DNA from 3 places in the Pseudoalteromonas sp. S3260 genome. Region 3 is predicted to be linked to each of the others. Evidence: predicted binding sites of a transcription regulator. Region 3 holds the regulator's gene; each other region holds the start of a gene.
The links. The regulator LexA, encoded in region 3, represses DNA repair genes until DNA is damaged. The targets are predictions, from matches to a motif close to TACTGTATNNNNATACAGTA.
Positions count from the first base shown of each region.

Region 1: a site for LexA is predicted at 2,163-2,182, ahead of dinB (DNA polymerase IV). Genes of this name have one in related genera too.
Region 2: a site for LexA is predicted at 2,946-2,965, ahead of ruvC (crossover junction endodeoxyribonuclease RuvC). Genes of this name have one in related genera too.

Region 1 covers NZ_PNCV01000009.1:64,319-69,373, forward strand. Annotated here, with positions in the region: gene CWC14_RS01675 (ABC transporter substrate-binding protein) at 1-175, opposite strand, end outside; gene CWC14_RS01680 (aldo/keto reductase) at 299-1,351, opposite strand; gene CWC14_RS01685 (acyl-CoA thioesterase) at 1,364-1,795, opposite strand; gene dinB (DNA polymerase IV) at 2,194-3,249, shown strand; gene CWC14_RS01695 (M17 family metallopeptidase) at 3,360-4,895, shown strand; gene CWC14_RS01700 (methyl-accepting chemotaxis protein) at 4,976-5,055, opposite strand, start outside.
Region 2 covers NZ_PNCV01000055.1:3,496-8,550, reverse strand. Annotated here, with positions in the region: gene ruvB (Holliday junction branch migration DNA helicase RuvB) at 737-1,744, opposite strand; gene ruvA (Holliday junction branch migration protein RuvA) at 1,752-2,369, opposite strand; gene ruvC (crossover junction endodeoxyribonuclease RuvC) at 2,372-2,896, opposite strand; gene CWC14_RS10235 (ABC transporter permease) at 3,023-5,055, opposite strand, start outside.
Region 3 covers NZ_PNCV01000003.1:28,204-33,258, forward strand. Annotated here, with positions in the region: gene hmpA (NO-inducible flavohemoprotein) at 1-800, shown strand, start outside; gene CWC14_RS00565 (endonuclease) at 840-1,493, opposite strand; gene CWC14_RS00570 (hypothetical protein) at 1,746-2,126, shown strand; gene CWC14_RS00575 (PaaI family thioesterase) at 2,156-2,599, opposite strand; gene lexA (transcriptional repressor LexA) at 2,798-3,415, shown strand; gene coxB (cytochrome c oxidase subunit II) at 3,909-5,051, shown strand; gene ctaD (cytochrome c oxidase subunit I) at 5,051-5,055, shown strand, end outside.

The DNA.
Region 1 (5,055 bases), on a different contig from region 3:
TAAGTTGCTTAGTTAAATTGTCACACAAGCCCATTTGAGTATTCTCTGAGTCTAAGTGAAAAGGTGGTGTATTGCTTTGTAGCCATAAAATTTCAGTGAGCTGATTTTTAGATTGGCTAATACTGTTACTCGAGAATATTAAAAATAGCAGGCAGAAATAACGAGCTGTATCCATAAAAAGCTGATAATTCTTTATTAAATGACTGTATTTAATTATACCTTAGCGCTTAAAAAATAAATATAAAGAATAGCAAAGAATCAACATTATTGAATCACATTTACCCTTTGCTTAATTTCATTAGTAAGGCATTGGATTATTTCTAAATATGATATCAATCGCTGATAACACGTCATCGCTCAGTGTTAGATCAAACGCATCAATGTCTTCCTTTAATTGCGCCATAGTAGTGGCACCAATGATAGATGATGTCACTCCATCAACTTGATTACACCAAGCCAGCGCTAATTGAGCTGGGGTGATAGCGTGTGCATGGGCAAGTTCAACATACTCTTTGGTCGCCTGTTGTGATTGTGGCGTATCACGAAAAATACCGTTGCGCTGCATAAATGTCCAGCGGGAGCCTTCAGGGCGTGCTCCATTTAGGTATTTACCGGTTAATAGCCCTGCGGCCAATGGTGACCAAGGTAAATAAGCAATATCTTCATGTACACATTGTTCTATTAAATATGGCCAATCTTTGGCATGTACTAGGCTAAACTCGTTTTGGATAGACACCATTTTTGGCAAGTTATGCTCTTTTGCTAAATTTAAAAATTGGCTAATTCCCCAAGGCGTATCATCAGAAAGCCCACAATGCTTAATTTTTCCTGCTTTAACACACGCATCTAACCCCTCTAAAATATCAAGCATATCAGCAGTGTGTTGTTTTGCATCTACCTCGGTAAATTTAAGCATACCAGGCCATTGCCTTGCAAAATGAGGAGTGCGACGATTTGGCCAATGTAATTGGTATAAGTCAATATAATCTGTTTGTAAGCGTTTTAGAGACTGATCAACGGCATCAATAACAGCTTGGCGAGTAATATCACCGCCATCACGGATCCATGAAAGCCCATTACCGGCAATTTTAGTTGCAATAACAATGTCTTTTCGTTTTTGTGAATTACGTGCTATCCAATTGCCTATAATTTCTTCTGTTTTACCGTAGGTATCGGGAGAGGGAGGAACAGCATACATTTCTGCTGTATCAATAAAGTTCACACCCTGCTCAAGCGCATAGGCTATCTGTTGGTCGGCATCATGCTGAGTGTTTTGTACTCCCCAGGTCATGCTACCTAAACACACTCTTGAAACGCTAACACCACTACTGCCTAATTGACTATATTGCATTGCTAATCCTAATTATTCGGTTTGAGAGTTTGCTTTTAAAGCCGATAACAATGGCTCAGTGATCGTGGCTTTTTGGCCTGTTTTAAAGTCAAACATCACCACTTTTGACATGCCGGTGGTTGTTATCGCGTTTTGCGCATGACTAAACACACTGTAGTTCATTACAAATCGGTCAGATTTAATATCACTAATGGTAATACCTACGCTCAATGTGTCGGGAAAGGTAACTGGACGCTTATAGCGAATATTATTTTCACTGATCACAGGCCCCGTGGCTTTAGCATTAATAGTATCAAATAAATTTAATTTATTTAAAAAATCGATTCTGGCTATTTCAAAATAACGCAGGTAAACACAGTTATTAACATGCTGTAGGGCATCCATATCGCCCCATGCTACAGTGATATCGGTATGAATAGGGTGTTGTTGTTTAAACGTTTCCATGTATTTATTGCTCTTAGTTTTAAAGCATTTAGATTAGCAACATGGTCGGATGAGCTCAAGGGAATTATAGTTGGCAAAAATTCTAGGGCTAAAATTGTACCTCTTTAAATTCATGGCTATAGTAACTATTAACACACAAGGAGATAACTATGCAGAATATAATTAATTGGTTATTGGCATGCACCGTTTTTATAGCGTCGTTTACTTGTTACGCTATGGGTAATGAGGCTGGGGCAATTGTTTTGATTTTATTAGGCTTTTCTTTAGAAATTTTATTTTGGATATATTGTTTTAATAAGCCAAAGAAAAGTAAACGCTCTTTTTAAGCAATAACATGCTTGCTAATTAAAAGTGATTCCACAATAATGGCTGTATAAATAAACAGTTGTTATTGTGTGATGAAAAAGTTTATTCATATAGATATGGACTGCTTTTATGCGGCCGTAGAAATGCGCGACAATCCTAAGCTTGCAAGCGTACCACTGGCAATTGGCGGAAATAGTCGCCGTGGAGTGCTCTCTACCGCTAACTATATTGCTAGAGAGTATGGGGTGCGCTCTGCTATGTCTAACTATCATGCCAAACAGCTTTGCCCTGACTTAGTTATTGTGCCTGGAAGAATGGCTGTTTATAAACAAGTATCAACACAGATCCGCGCCATTTTTAACCGCTATACTGACCTTGTAGAACCTCTTTCGCTTGATGAAGCATATTTAGATGTGAGCCATAGTACTGCTTTTAAAGGCAGTGCAACGTTAATTGCTGAGCAAATTCGTGCCGATATTTTTAATACCACAGGACTGACTGCATCTGCAGGTATTGCCCCAATTAAATTTATAGCCAAAATTGCTAGTGATGAAAATAAGCCCAATGGCCAATTTGTAGTATTGCCTGAGCAGGTTGACTCGTTTTTAGCCCAATTGCCATTAGGTAAAATTCCAGGAGTGGGTAAAGTAACTCTAGAAAAGCTTAATTTAAAAGGGTTATACAAAGGGCAAGATGTGCGCGAAAAAGGGGCTAATTGGATGCAACAGCATGTGGGTAATTTTGGTGTGTCGTTATATCAAAAGTGCATGGGTGAGCATATAGGGCGTGTTTCCACCGAGCGGGTACGTAAGTCATTGAGTGTGGAACATACTTATGAATACAACAAAAACAGCCTAGATGAATGCCTTGAACAATTACCGCAACTGTTAGATGAACTCGTGGTTCGATTAAATAAACAGCAACTACAACATAAAATTAATAAATTAAGTGTTAAAGTTAAATTTGCTAATTTTGTAGTGACCTCAGCAGATCAAGCTGCGCATCAATTAAACACGGCTATTTTTAAAGAGTTACTCGGCAAAGCCTATCAACGTGGGTTACAACAACCGGTGCGCTTATTAGGAATTGGCGTGGGTATTAAAAATCAACCAGAGCATAATTTACAGCTCAGTATTTTAGATGTGTAAAACGTGTAACTCCAAGTTGCCAGTAAGTATGCAGATTATCGCAGTTCACTGGTTATAAATTGCTAAATAAATAATAATAGGGACTACGTTTTCTAACAGGATCCTTTTTTATGGCATATCCAAAAGCAGTACTGGCTAAGCTGGTAAGTGCAAGCCTAGATTGTACATCGCATGATGCACTTATTATTATCAGCAACGACTTTTCTCATTTACCAAATACGCCACTGCGTGATGCAATTTTAGACCAAGCCCAAGTAGACTCTCGCATAGGCAATCAAGTCACCTTGTTAGTGATTGCCGGTAAACGTGTCGTGTTAGCGCCAACAGGCCCTTTAAACAGAGATTATGACGACGTTCGTCGTTATTTTGATGCAGCCAAATTAGCCATTAATGAGGCAAAAGCATCAGGTAGTGTTAACCCTGCTATTTATTTACCCGCTTTAAATACGGATAGCCGTTATCAACATGCTCTTGAAGTGGCTTACTTAGGCGCATGCCAAGCATTATGGCAACCCCTAGAAGCGCGTGAGTTTCATGGTCAAGGTATTGAACCTATTACTCAAATAGGCTTAATTGATGCCAATGAGCAAACAATCAAAGCAGTCAATGCATTAGCTGCGGGGCAATATGCCGCACGTGATTTATGTGGCACCGAGCCTGAACGCATGGCTCCCCCACGTTTTGCTGATTATTGTACTGAGTTATTTGAAAACAGTGCGGTGAGCGTTGATGTGATTGATGATTTAGCTGCCATTGATAAGCATTACCCCATGCTAAGTACCGTTGCTCGCGCATCGTATGCGGTAGAGCGCCATCATCCACGCGTTGTTAAACTTGAATACGTGCCTGAGGGTGAAGTAACCCGAACACTGATGTTTGTTGGTAAAGGTTTAGTCTATGACACGGGCGGTGCAGATTTAAAAGTCGGTGGTTTTATGGCCGGTATGAGCCGCGATAAAGGCGGTGCGGCCTCGGTTGCTGGATTTATGAAAGCAGTAGCCGATTATCAGCCTAAAGGGGTTAAAGTGATTGCCTTTTTAGCGGTTGTACGCAACTCTATTGGTTCAGATTGTTTTGTCCCTGATGAAATAATTACTAGCCGTGAAGGTGTGCGAGTACGTATTGGTAATACCGATGCCGAAGGGCGTTTAGCTATGGGGGATTTACTTAGCGAAATGAAAGACTTAGCTAAAAATGAAATAAATCCAACGTTGTTTACAGTGGCAACCTTAACAGGGCACGCTGCGCGCGCGATGGGGCCTTATGGCGCATATGTTGAGAATGGGCCCGCGCGTAGTGCTAATATTTCACGCCAATTAGCCGATTGTGGTGATTTATGGGCTGACGGTGCTGAAGTGTCGCGTTCACGCCGTGAAGATTATGATTTTATAAAACCACGCACTTTAGCTGACGATGTGCTTTCTAGTAATAATGCGGCTTCTGCTGTCACAGCGCGCGGCCATCAATTCCCTATGGCATTTTTAGCTGTGGTAGGTGGATTAGATAAGCATGGTAATGAATCTACTTTACCACTTCCTTATGTACATATGGATATTGCTGGTAGTGGCGTTGAAGGCGGCGACTGGCAACATGGTAAACCAACCGCAGCGTCAGTTAGCAGTTTATTTGCCCGCTATTGTTTATAACTCCCTATAAATAATCCTAAAAAGCCCTGAAAATCAGGGCTTTTTAATTGGTCAAAGATATTTATTATCCGGAGTTCAGGTTAACTAAGCTTAAAGCGCGATACCACGCTTGATAACTCAACACTGCTTTGTTTGAGTTTGTCGCTAGCGCGAGTTAAAT
Region 2 (5,055 bases), on a different contig from region 3:
AACAAAAAACGTTAAAAAAATAATCTTACTACTTAACTCTTGTTTTACTGTATAAATAAATAACAATAAAGCTATCTATAAGCCTGCTTAATTTCACTAAAGAGTCACAAAAATACGCTGTTTATTCAAAATTAATGCATAAGCACTCATAAACACTACACGCTTACCTTAACGTAATAGTAAAACTAATACCGAACGTTTATATGTTAATACACATAAACAAAGCATTTCATTAACTTATAGAATTAATGGTTAATTAACATGCAACATTAAGTAAAAACAGAAAACCCTGCTATTAGTTTTTTTAATCTGAAAATATAAATTTTCTAGTTTGAACAAATTCTGCCGCTTCGGTATTATTCTCCTATACCGAGCTAGCGCATTAAATGAAAGCTATTTCATTGAATCCAGTTCTTCGTAATATGATTTATTTCGTATTACTTTTTTACTTCTTGGGGTATGACCTCAACAAGTAAAACGTAGTTCCCTAGATTACTTCCTTAAACTTGTTGTTTGCCCGCATTATTTGCGGGCTTTTTTTTGCCCGCAATTTGTAAAATTAGTTACACTCGGGCTCAATACCGTTACTGCAGGCGCACAATAGCCTGATATGTCTTAACGCTCAGTGAATTATTGGCAAAGTAAAATACGTCTAAATTTAGCCTTTGCTTATACTAAAAAACCACTGTCGTTAAAATGACAGTGGCTTTAGAAAAAGTCTCGTTATTCTGGTTATTTAATCTTTTTTAGGTAACAAGCCAAAATGGTGATACGCATTATCAGAGACAATTCGCCCTCGCGGCGTGCGCTGAATAAATCCTTGTTGAATTAAAAACGGTTCGATCACATCTTCTATGGTTTCTTTTTCTTCGCCTATTGCCGCGGCTAGGTTGTCAAGGCCAACAGGGCCACCCATAAACTTTTCGATGATGGCGAGTAAATATTTACGATCCATGTAATCAAAACCGCTTTTATCAACGTCAATCATGTCGAGGGCTTGTTGAGCTACCTCAGCATTAACCGTACCGTCTGACTTTACTTGGGTGTAATCGCGCACTCGACGCAATAATCGATTTGCAATACGTGGCGTACCGCGCGAACGTTTGGCTATTTCGGCGGCGCCATCGTCACACATTTCTAAACTAAGATAATGCGCTGAGCGCCCCACAATGTGTGATAAGTCTTCCACAGAGTAAAACTCTAAGCGTTGAACAATACCAAAACGGTCACGCAGTGGAGAAGTTAATGACCCCGCACGGGTAGTTGCACCAATTAAAGTAAATGCAGGTAAATCAAGCTTAATAGAGCGTGCTGCAGGCCCCTCACCTATCATTATATCGAGCTGGTAATCTTCCATTGCAGGGTAAAGTATTTCTTCTACTTGTGGGCTTAAGCGGTGAATTTCATCAATAAACAGTACATCACCTTCTTCAAGATTAGTAAGCAATGCAGCTAAATCGCCAGCTTTTTCGAGCACAGGGCCAGAGGTGGTTTTAATGTTTACATTTAATTCGTTGGCTACAATATTAGCAAGCGTTGTTTTACCTAAGCCTGGCGGGCCAAATATTAATAAATGATCCAACGCTTCACTGCGGCTACGCGCAGCTTCAATAAATATTTCCATTTGTTGCTTAACATGCGGCTGACCACGATAATCGGCCAGTAACTTAGGCCTAATAGCACGATCTATGGTGTCTTCATTGGTTTTTTCAGCAGCATCTATTAAGCGATCAGCTTCGATCATAATTTACTCACAGCATTGATTTCAAAGATTCTTTAATTAGAACCTCAGTCGACATATCGGGTTTGCTTACTGATTTTACTGCTTTTTGCGCTTGTGGCAATTTATAACCGAGCGCCACTAATGCCGAAACCGCATCATCGGCCGCATTATTAGCTATAGTTGCATCGCTCGCAGGCTCTATTACGGCGCTGTCGCTAAATGGGGTAAATAAGTCGTTGCCCCAATTTTTTAATCGGTCTTTCATTTCGAGCACTAAACGCTCGGCGGTTTTTTTACCTACCCCTGGCAGTTTAACCAAGGCCGTAGCGTCTTCATTATTTACGCAACTTACAAACTGCTGCGCCGACATACCCGACAAAATAGCTAAACCCAATTTAGGCCCTACACCATTGGCTTTTAACAGCTCTCGAAATAAGGCACGTTCGGTTTTATTATTAAAGCCAAACAATAACTGTGCGTCTTCGCGCACTACAAAGTGAGTGTACACAATGGCGTTGTCGCCTACTTTAGGCAAATCGTAAAAACAGGTCATTGGCATTTGTACTTCGTAGCCAACGCCGCTCACTTCTAATAGTATTTCTGGGGGCTGTTTTTCAACTAACACGCCGTTTAAGCGACCTATCATTGTTATTTCCTTAGACGTCCTCTAACGGTTTTGCTTGCGCTACCCGCTAGTTTTATTAAATTTTGTTCAGAGTGGGCATGGCAAATTGCAATTGCAAGCGCATCCGCCGCATCGGCTTGCGGCGTACTTGGCAGTTTAAGTATGTTTTTAACCATATGTTGAACTTGCGATTTATCTGCCCCACCGTTACCCACAACGGCTTGCTTTATTTGTCGTGCTGAGTATTCAAAAACCGGTAAGTCGGCCATAGAGGCACCGACAATCGCAGCACCACGGGCTTGACCTAGCTTTAAAGCAGAATCAGGGTTATGTGCCATAAATACTTTTTCTATAGCAAATGTTTCAGGCGAAAATTGCTCTATAAGTTGCGTAATGCCCTGGTAAATCATTTTAAGTCGGGTGGGAAAGTCATGATCGGCTAATTTAATACAGCCACTGCCTAAGTATGTAAACTTAGCACCTTGATGCGCAACCACACCGTAACCCGTTAAACGCGAGCCCGGATCGATCCCTAAAATTATGGCCAAACAGCACTCTCATTATTGTTATTTATTAATAGTGCTAATAATGCCAGAGCACTGTATAAATTACCAGTACAAAACAAAAATGCCTACTTAAAAAGTAGGCATTTAAACGCTATTTGGCCGCAAAGTTTACGCTAAAGCGCGCACTAAGCCTTGGGTATTTTGTTTAAGCGTACGGGCAATCATAAAATAGCCTAATCCTGCTACAAACACGCCGCCAGCAACGGGGCCTATAATCCATATGTTAGGATGCAGCTTACCCGCTAAATCAAACATTTGCTGCTGCACTATTAACAGTGCTATATCACTGAAAAATGCAGCCACCAGTCCGGCTAAACCGCCCAGTAATAAAAACTCATACAAGGTGGCATTTTTGATTAATCGGCTTTTAGCACCTAACGTACGCAGTATCACAATTTCTTGCATCCGCTCACCTAAGCTCGCTTGCACCTGCGATATAAGTACCAACGCGCCACACAACACCACTATAGCCAGTACAAAACCAATAGCTAACGACACTTGCTCAATAGTCGATTGAATTTGTTTAACAAAGTTGTCTACATCAATCGCTGTAATAGTGGGATATGCCCGCAATAACTGGCTAAAGTCACGCTTTTGCTCAGGCTCAATACGTACTGATGAAATATACGTGGCCGGAAAGCTGCTCAACACATCAGGGCTTAAAATAATGAAAAAGTTAGGTTTAAGCGTGGCCCAATTAACTTTACGTACACTGGTAATTTTAGCGTCGAACGACTGCGCACCAATTAAAAACGTGAGGGTATCGCCCATTTTCACATCAAGGCGCTTCATCATCGACTCTTCAAGTGAGGCCTCAGCTACTGCGTCATCGCCAAACCACTGGCCATCTATAATGTCATTTTGTGAAGGGACTTCGTCAAGCCAAGTTAAGTTAAGCTCGCGGCCAATGCCTGAGCGGGCTTCTTCGTCTTTTTTCTCGTTGTCTTGCAATGACACTTCACGTGCTACTGCTTCGCCATTTACTGCATTCACGCGGCCACGAATCGTTGGGTAAAACTCCGACACTTGAATGCCTTTTTGCGCTAAGTATTCATTTACCGGATCCAGCTCATTTTGCGTAATATTAACCAAAAAGGCATTAGGTGCATCGCTTGGTAACTGAGACTGCCAATCCGAAATAATGTCGTTTTTTAGCACAATTAAAAACAACAGTAATTTAATCGCTAGCGAAAAACTAATTAGCTGCACCGCATTAACGTTGGCGCGCTTTTGAATAGACGCAATAGCCAACGACCAGCTGTTACCTGGCTTTAAGCCAAGCTTTCGGCCCCCGCCAAATATTAATTTAGAAATTAAAAACAACACTAAAATAAGCGCAAGCGTTGAGGCAAATAAAATAAGGGTAATTTTAATATTGTTACTAAATAACCACATTAATAAAAATACCGTTAAGGCGCTAAGTCCTAAATGGATTTTACTTACCGCAAGGCGATCGCCTAAATTACGGCGAAGCACTCTAAGTGGTGGAATATCAAATAAGTCTAACAATGGCTTAATAGAAAACATAACCGCACAAATAACCCCTGTGCTAATCGCCACCAGCCAAGGTTTAAAACCAGCCATGGGCAGTTCAGTGCCCATACTTTCAGCTAAATAACCGGTAGCCACCTCTTGCAAGCCATAGCCAATAGCTAGGCCAACAACCACCGCCATAGTACACACCATTAATAAGTGCATAAGGTAAATTTTACGGATCATATCGCGGCTGCCACCTAAGGTTTTCATCATTGCGACTGGGTCGTATTGACGCTCACAATAACGTTTAGCTGACACCGCAATGGCTACAGCAGCTAAAATAATGCCCAGCAAACCTGCTAACAATAAAAAGCTTTCGGCTCTGTTTAAGCTATTTGAAATAGGAGACTGGCGGTCTTTAACACCATACCAATTTTGATTTTCTTTGAGTTGCGGCTTTAACCAATCGTAAAAACTGCTGATGTCGCTTTCATCACCTGCATATAACTGGCGGTAAAATACGCGACTGCCTGGCTGTATTACTTCGGTTTTTGCCACATCATCTATGTTTATGAGCACCCTGCGGCTACTAGAGAATACATTAAATGGTGCATCGGGTTCTTCTACAATCACCTTTTCAACATTAAATAACGCGGCGCCTAATT
Region 3 (5,055 bases):
TACTTGCTGATATTTGTATTACCGAAGAAGCGGCATTGTATGCGCACAGTAAAAACAACCATGGTGGCTGGGTAGGCACGCGCCAGTTTGAAATTACTGATAAACATGTTGAATCTGAATTCGTAACTAGTTTTACGCTGACACCTGTGGATGGTAAAGCAGTTATTACCTACAAGCCAGGACAGTACATTGGCATTAAAGTTAAGCCTGAGGGCGCAGAATATGAAGAGATCCGCCAGTATTCTATTTCGCAAAAGAGCAATGCTAAAAACTATCGTATTAGCGTTAAAAAAGAGTGCCAACCAAAGCCTGGCGTGGTGTCTAATTTTTTACACTCACTAGAGCAAGGCGCACGAGTAGAGTTATACCCGCCAGCGGGAGATTTTATTTTAAAAAATGAGGCAACTCCAGTGGTACTTATTTCAGCAGGCGTTGGCCAAACCCCGATGATGGCGATGCTGCAAACGCTACTTAGTGGTGATAAAAGTCAAGCGATTAGTTATTTGCACGCGTGTGAAAATAGCCGCGAATTTTCATTTAAAGGGTATTTAGCGCAGCAAACGGCAATGCATCCACAGCTAAAAACATTTACTTGGTTTAATCAAGGTGGCGAGGAGTGTGATTTCACTGGGCTAATGGATTTAACGGTGCTTGAGGCATCATTACCTATTAGCGAAGGGGCATTTTATTTGTGTGGACCAGCATCATTTATGGCTTACGTAAAAGGCCAGTTACTTGATTTAGGTGTGCAAAGCTCAAACATTCACTACGAAATATTTGGACCACACCAAGCGTTATAGGTTAATTAAAAGCGTGTGTTACACGCTTTTAATTTAAACTTACAGCTTTTTACTATTTGTGTTAGCAGCATAAGCTTGTTGTTGCCAAGCATTAAATAGCTTTTGTTGTTTAGCTGAAATTTTTAAACCATACGTTTTTTGCATGTAAGCGTACGCATCGGCAATGCGTTTACGTGCATGAACAGGCGGTTCAACAACACGTTGTTTAAAATTAACTTTAACCTCACAGCGACCATATTGCGTCGCGTTTTGGGCTAACATACCAAAGCGGTAGTTTGAGCGATCGGCATTAATTTCACCGATTGCAGGGGCTAAATTGTTTATATCGGCTTCCATCAAGCGAAACTTAGCGCTAACTTTGCGGCAATTATTACGCCCACCATCTTGCCAGCATTGTAACTGGTGACCAAATTCCCATGCAGGGACAATATGTTCCCATTCAATTCGCAATGCACGTTGATTTACTTTGCCTGAGCGGGTTAGTGTGTTGCGAGGCACGTAGCCACAATGGGTAGGGTCGGGTACTAACTTTTTGCCTTGTTTTTTTATATCGCAACCACAATAAATACTTTTAGCGTTTTCGGGAAGGGTATTAATTAAGTGCTTTTTGGCACTCGAAAACCGCGTAAATTGTTCGCCAATTGCTGAAAAACAAGCACAGCAAGCCAACAAAGCTAAAATAAACCGAATCATATCCATCACATACGTGAACTACAGGAGCGGCTAGTTTAAGGCCTAGAATAAAAAAGTAAACTGTCGCCGGCATGCTTTAATTTTAATTTGCGTATTTTGTGTAGGGCGTTTTTTAGGAGTAAATAGTGGGTAATATTCAGAGGCTAACGCTAAAAACGCGTTAATGCAGTGATTCTTGCGTTGTTGATTTGGTATAACGGTAAAACTGCGTTAAAGTTTGCAATGAAATTAATAGAGGGTAAAAACGAGATAATGTCGGAAATTCAATTTTTAAATGTAGATCTAGAGCTTGAGTCAAAGCAAGATATTAGCGTATTAGTTGCTGATTTAAAAAAGGTCGCAACTATTTTACATTATGATAAAGACGAATACCGTCAACTTGCTCGCATTGAGGTTGCAGGTGAAATAACCACGCCAGATAAAGCGATTAATCACTTGTGCGAGTTAATCGAGTCGTGTTCACGCAATGCATTAAAGCAATGGTTGAGTTGTTCACGCAGAACATTCGATATGGGTTTTGAGTCTGGCACTTCGCCAAAATGCTTTAACCAAGCTTTACATGCAGATACCTTGTTACGTATATCTGCAATTGGTGCAGGCGTGGAAATTACTATTTACCCTCTCGAAAAGTAATTTAACCTCAACCTTGGTTAACAGATTTACTAGCCTTTTCGCTCTACTACGGCTGCGGTCATACGTGATACGCAGCAAAGCTCATTGCGGCTATTGGTTATTTTAATATCCCAAACCGAGCTGCGTTTGCCGATATGATAAGCTCTCGCTGTGGCCGTTAATGTGCCATTGCGTGATGCCTTTAAATGACTTGCACTGATCTCTTGGCCAACACAATAAAACCGATTGAAATCAACCACAAAATTAGCGGCATAACTTGCTACTGTTTCAGCAAGTACCACATTTGCACCACCATGAACGATACCCATAGGGTTATGATGCTCTGGAATTGCCGGCATAGTTGCCACTAAGTAGTCATCACCAATTTCACTGATCTCTATTCCCATGGTTTTCATGAGTGTCCCTTGGCCTGTAATACCTTGATCTAATTGCTTACAAAACTCTAATGTAATCGGTTGATGCCAAATACTCATGCTAGCTCCTTGGATAAGTAATCGAGAATTAAAATTTATTAATATGATAATGCGTTGCTAATAATTACATTTATTACCCTGCTTTTAAAGTAGGTTATTGTTTGATGATAACGGCATATAAGGCATTAATTTATATTTGCGATTTTTAAATAACTGTATATACTCACAGTTAATTGTACTGTATGGAAAACCAGTTGTATGCGACCATTAACGAAACGCCAAGCGCAAATACTCGAACTCATTAAAGTGTTTATTAAAGACACTGGTATGCCTCCTACACGTGCCGAAATTGCACAAACACTGGGTTTTAAAAGTGCAAATGCTGCAGAAGAACACTTAAAAGCATTGGCCAAAAAAGGTGTTATTAAAATGAAGCCAGGCGCGAGTCGCGGAATTCAGCTTGTTGAAGAAGAGGAGCCAGAGCAGTTAGGCTTACCTTTAATTGGCAGGGTGGCTGCCGGTGAGCCAATATTGGCGCAACAGCATGTAGAAAGCCACTGTAAAATTGACCCTTTAATGTTTAAACCTGCGGCCGATTTTTTATTGCGTGTTAACGGTATGAGTATGAAAGACATTGGTATTATGGATGGTGATTTACTTGCTGTGCATAAAACCCAAGTTGCCGAAAATGGACAAGTTATTGTTGCCCGTGTTGACGACGATGTAACCGTGAAGCGTTTAGAAAAAGCGGGCAGAAAAGTACTCTTACATGCTGAAAATGATGAGTTTTCAGCTATTGAGGTTGATTTAGAAAATGAGTCGTTCAATATTGAAGGCTTAGCGGTAGGTGTTATTCGTAACGCTGACTGGATGTAGTATTAAAGCATAATTTAGCGCTTAATGGTGATTAGGCGCTGGGTTTGTTAGTAGCACAATGTCTAACTTATCAAATGTATGACTATATGATGTTAAGTGCTCCCCCTATCATAAATAAAATCACTAAATACTTTATAAATAAACAAATTTACTCTGCTTTTTTAAGTTAACAATTTTTTTATATTTCTATCCTGTAATTTCAATACACCCCTTACTAAACCTGACTCTTAGATTAATTGCCTGACTGGTTGCTATTTTTTAACTGCGCATTTTAAAAAATTCACCTTGTCTATTTTTCATACTTACCTTGCTTATTGTTTATTTTTTAACTAGTTATTAAAGAGCTGGAATAAAAATAACTCACAGCTTAGTCGTTTTGAGAACACACATTTACTAAATCCAGCACCCTTATAAAAAATAAAAATAACGAATAGGCGTTTAAGCCGTATGCCTCTTCGCTTTGCGTCAGCAATAGCATCAAAGGAGCCGTCACATGGGTAAGCTGAGTTCTTCCTTGTGGCTTATATTGTTTGTTTTTTCGCAGAATGTGCTTGCTAATAGCCAATATAATATGCGTAAAGGCGTAACCGATATAAGTAATAATGTATACCAACTGCACATGACTATTTTTTTAATATGTTGTGTGATTGGGGTGATCGTGTTTGCCATTATGTTTTGGGCACTCATTCATCATCGCAAATCTAAAGGGGCTGTCCCTGCCCAATTCCATGAAAGCACCAAAGTAGAAATACTGTGGACTGCGATCCCTTTTGTCATATTAATTGTTATGGCCATTCCTGCGACTAAAACCTTAATTGCCATGGAGGATGCCAGCAAAGCTGATCTCACCATTAAAATTACAGGCTCACAGTGGAAGTGGCATTACGAGTATATGGGGGAGGACGTTGAGTTTTATTCCATGCTAGCTACCCCTCAAAATGAAATAACCAACCTTGCTGATAAAAACCCGAATTATTTACTCGAGGTCGATAAACCGCTGGTACTACCAATTAATCAAAAAGTACGTTTTTTAATGACTTCAGATGATGTTATTCACTCATGGTGGGTGCCTGACTTTGCCGTTAAAAAAGATGCAAACCCTGGGTTTATTAACGAAACATGGACCAATATTAATGAGGTTGGTACTTACCGTGGGCAGTGTGCAGAGCTTTGCGGTAAAGATCATGGTTTTATGCCTGTTGTGGTAGAAGCTAAAACAGAAGAAGACTTCAAAACGTGGTTAGCAGAGGCTAAACAAGCCAAGCAAAAAGCAGCTGAAGCAGACGCTGCGTTATTAGACCAAGTTGTACCAAAAGAAGAGCTGATGGCGCTTGGTGAGCAGGTTTATATGGCGAGCTGCGCGGCGTGCCATCAGCCAACAGGATTAGGCTTGCCGGGTGTTTTTCCGGCTCTTAAAGGCAGCCCAATAGTCATAGGTGATATCAAAGGGCATATAGATATTTTGCTCCATGGTAAACCAGGTACGGCTATGCAGTCTTTCGCAAAGCAATTATCAATCAAGCAAATAGCAGCTGTTATTACCTATAAACGCAACGCGTGGGGCAATGACACTGGTGATGTAATTCAACCGAGCGAGATACAAGCGGCACTGGATGCTGATGGGGAGGCTAAATAATGAG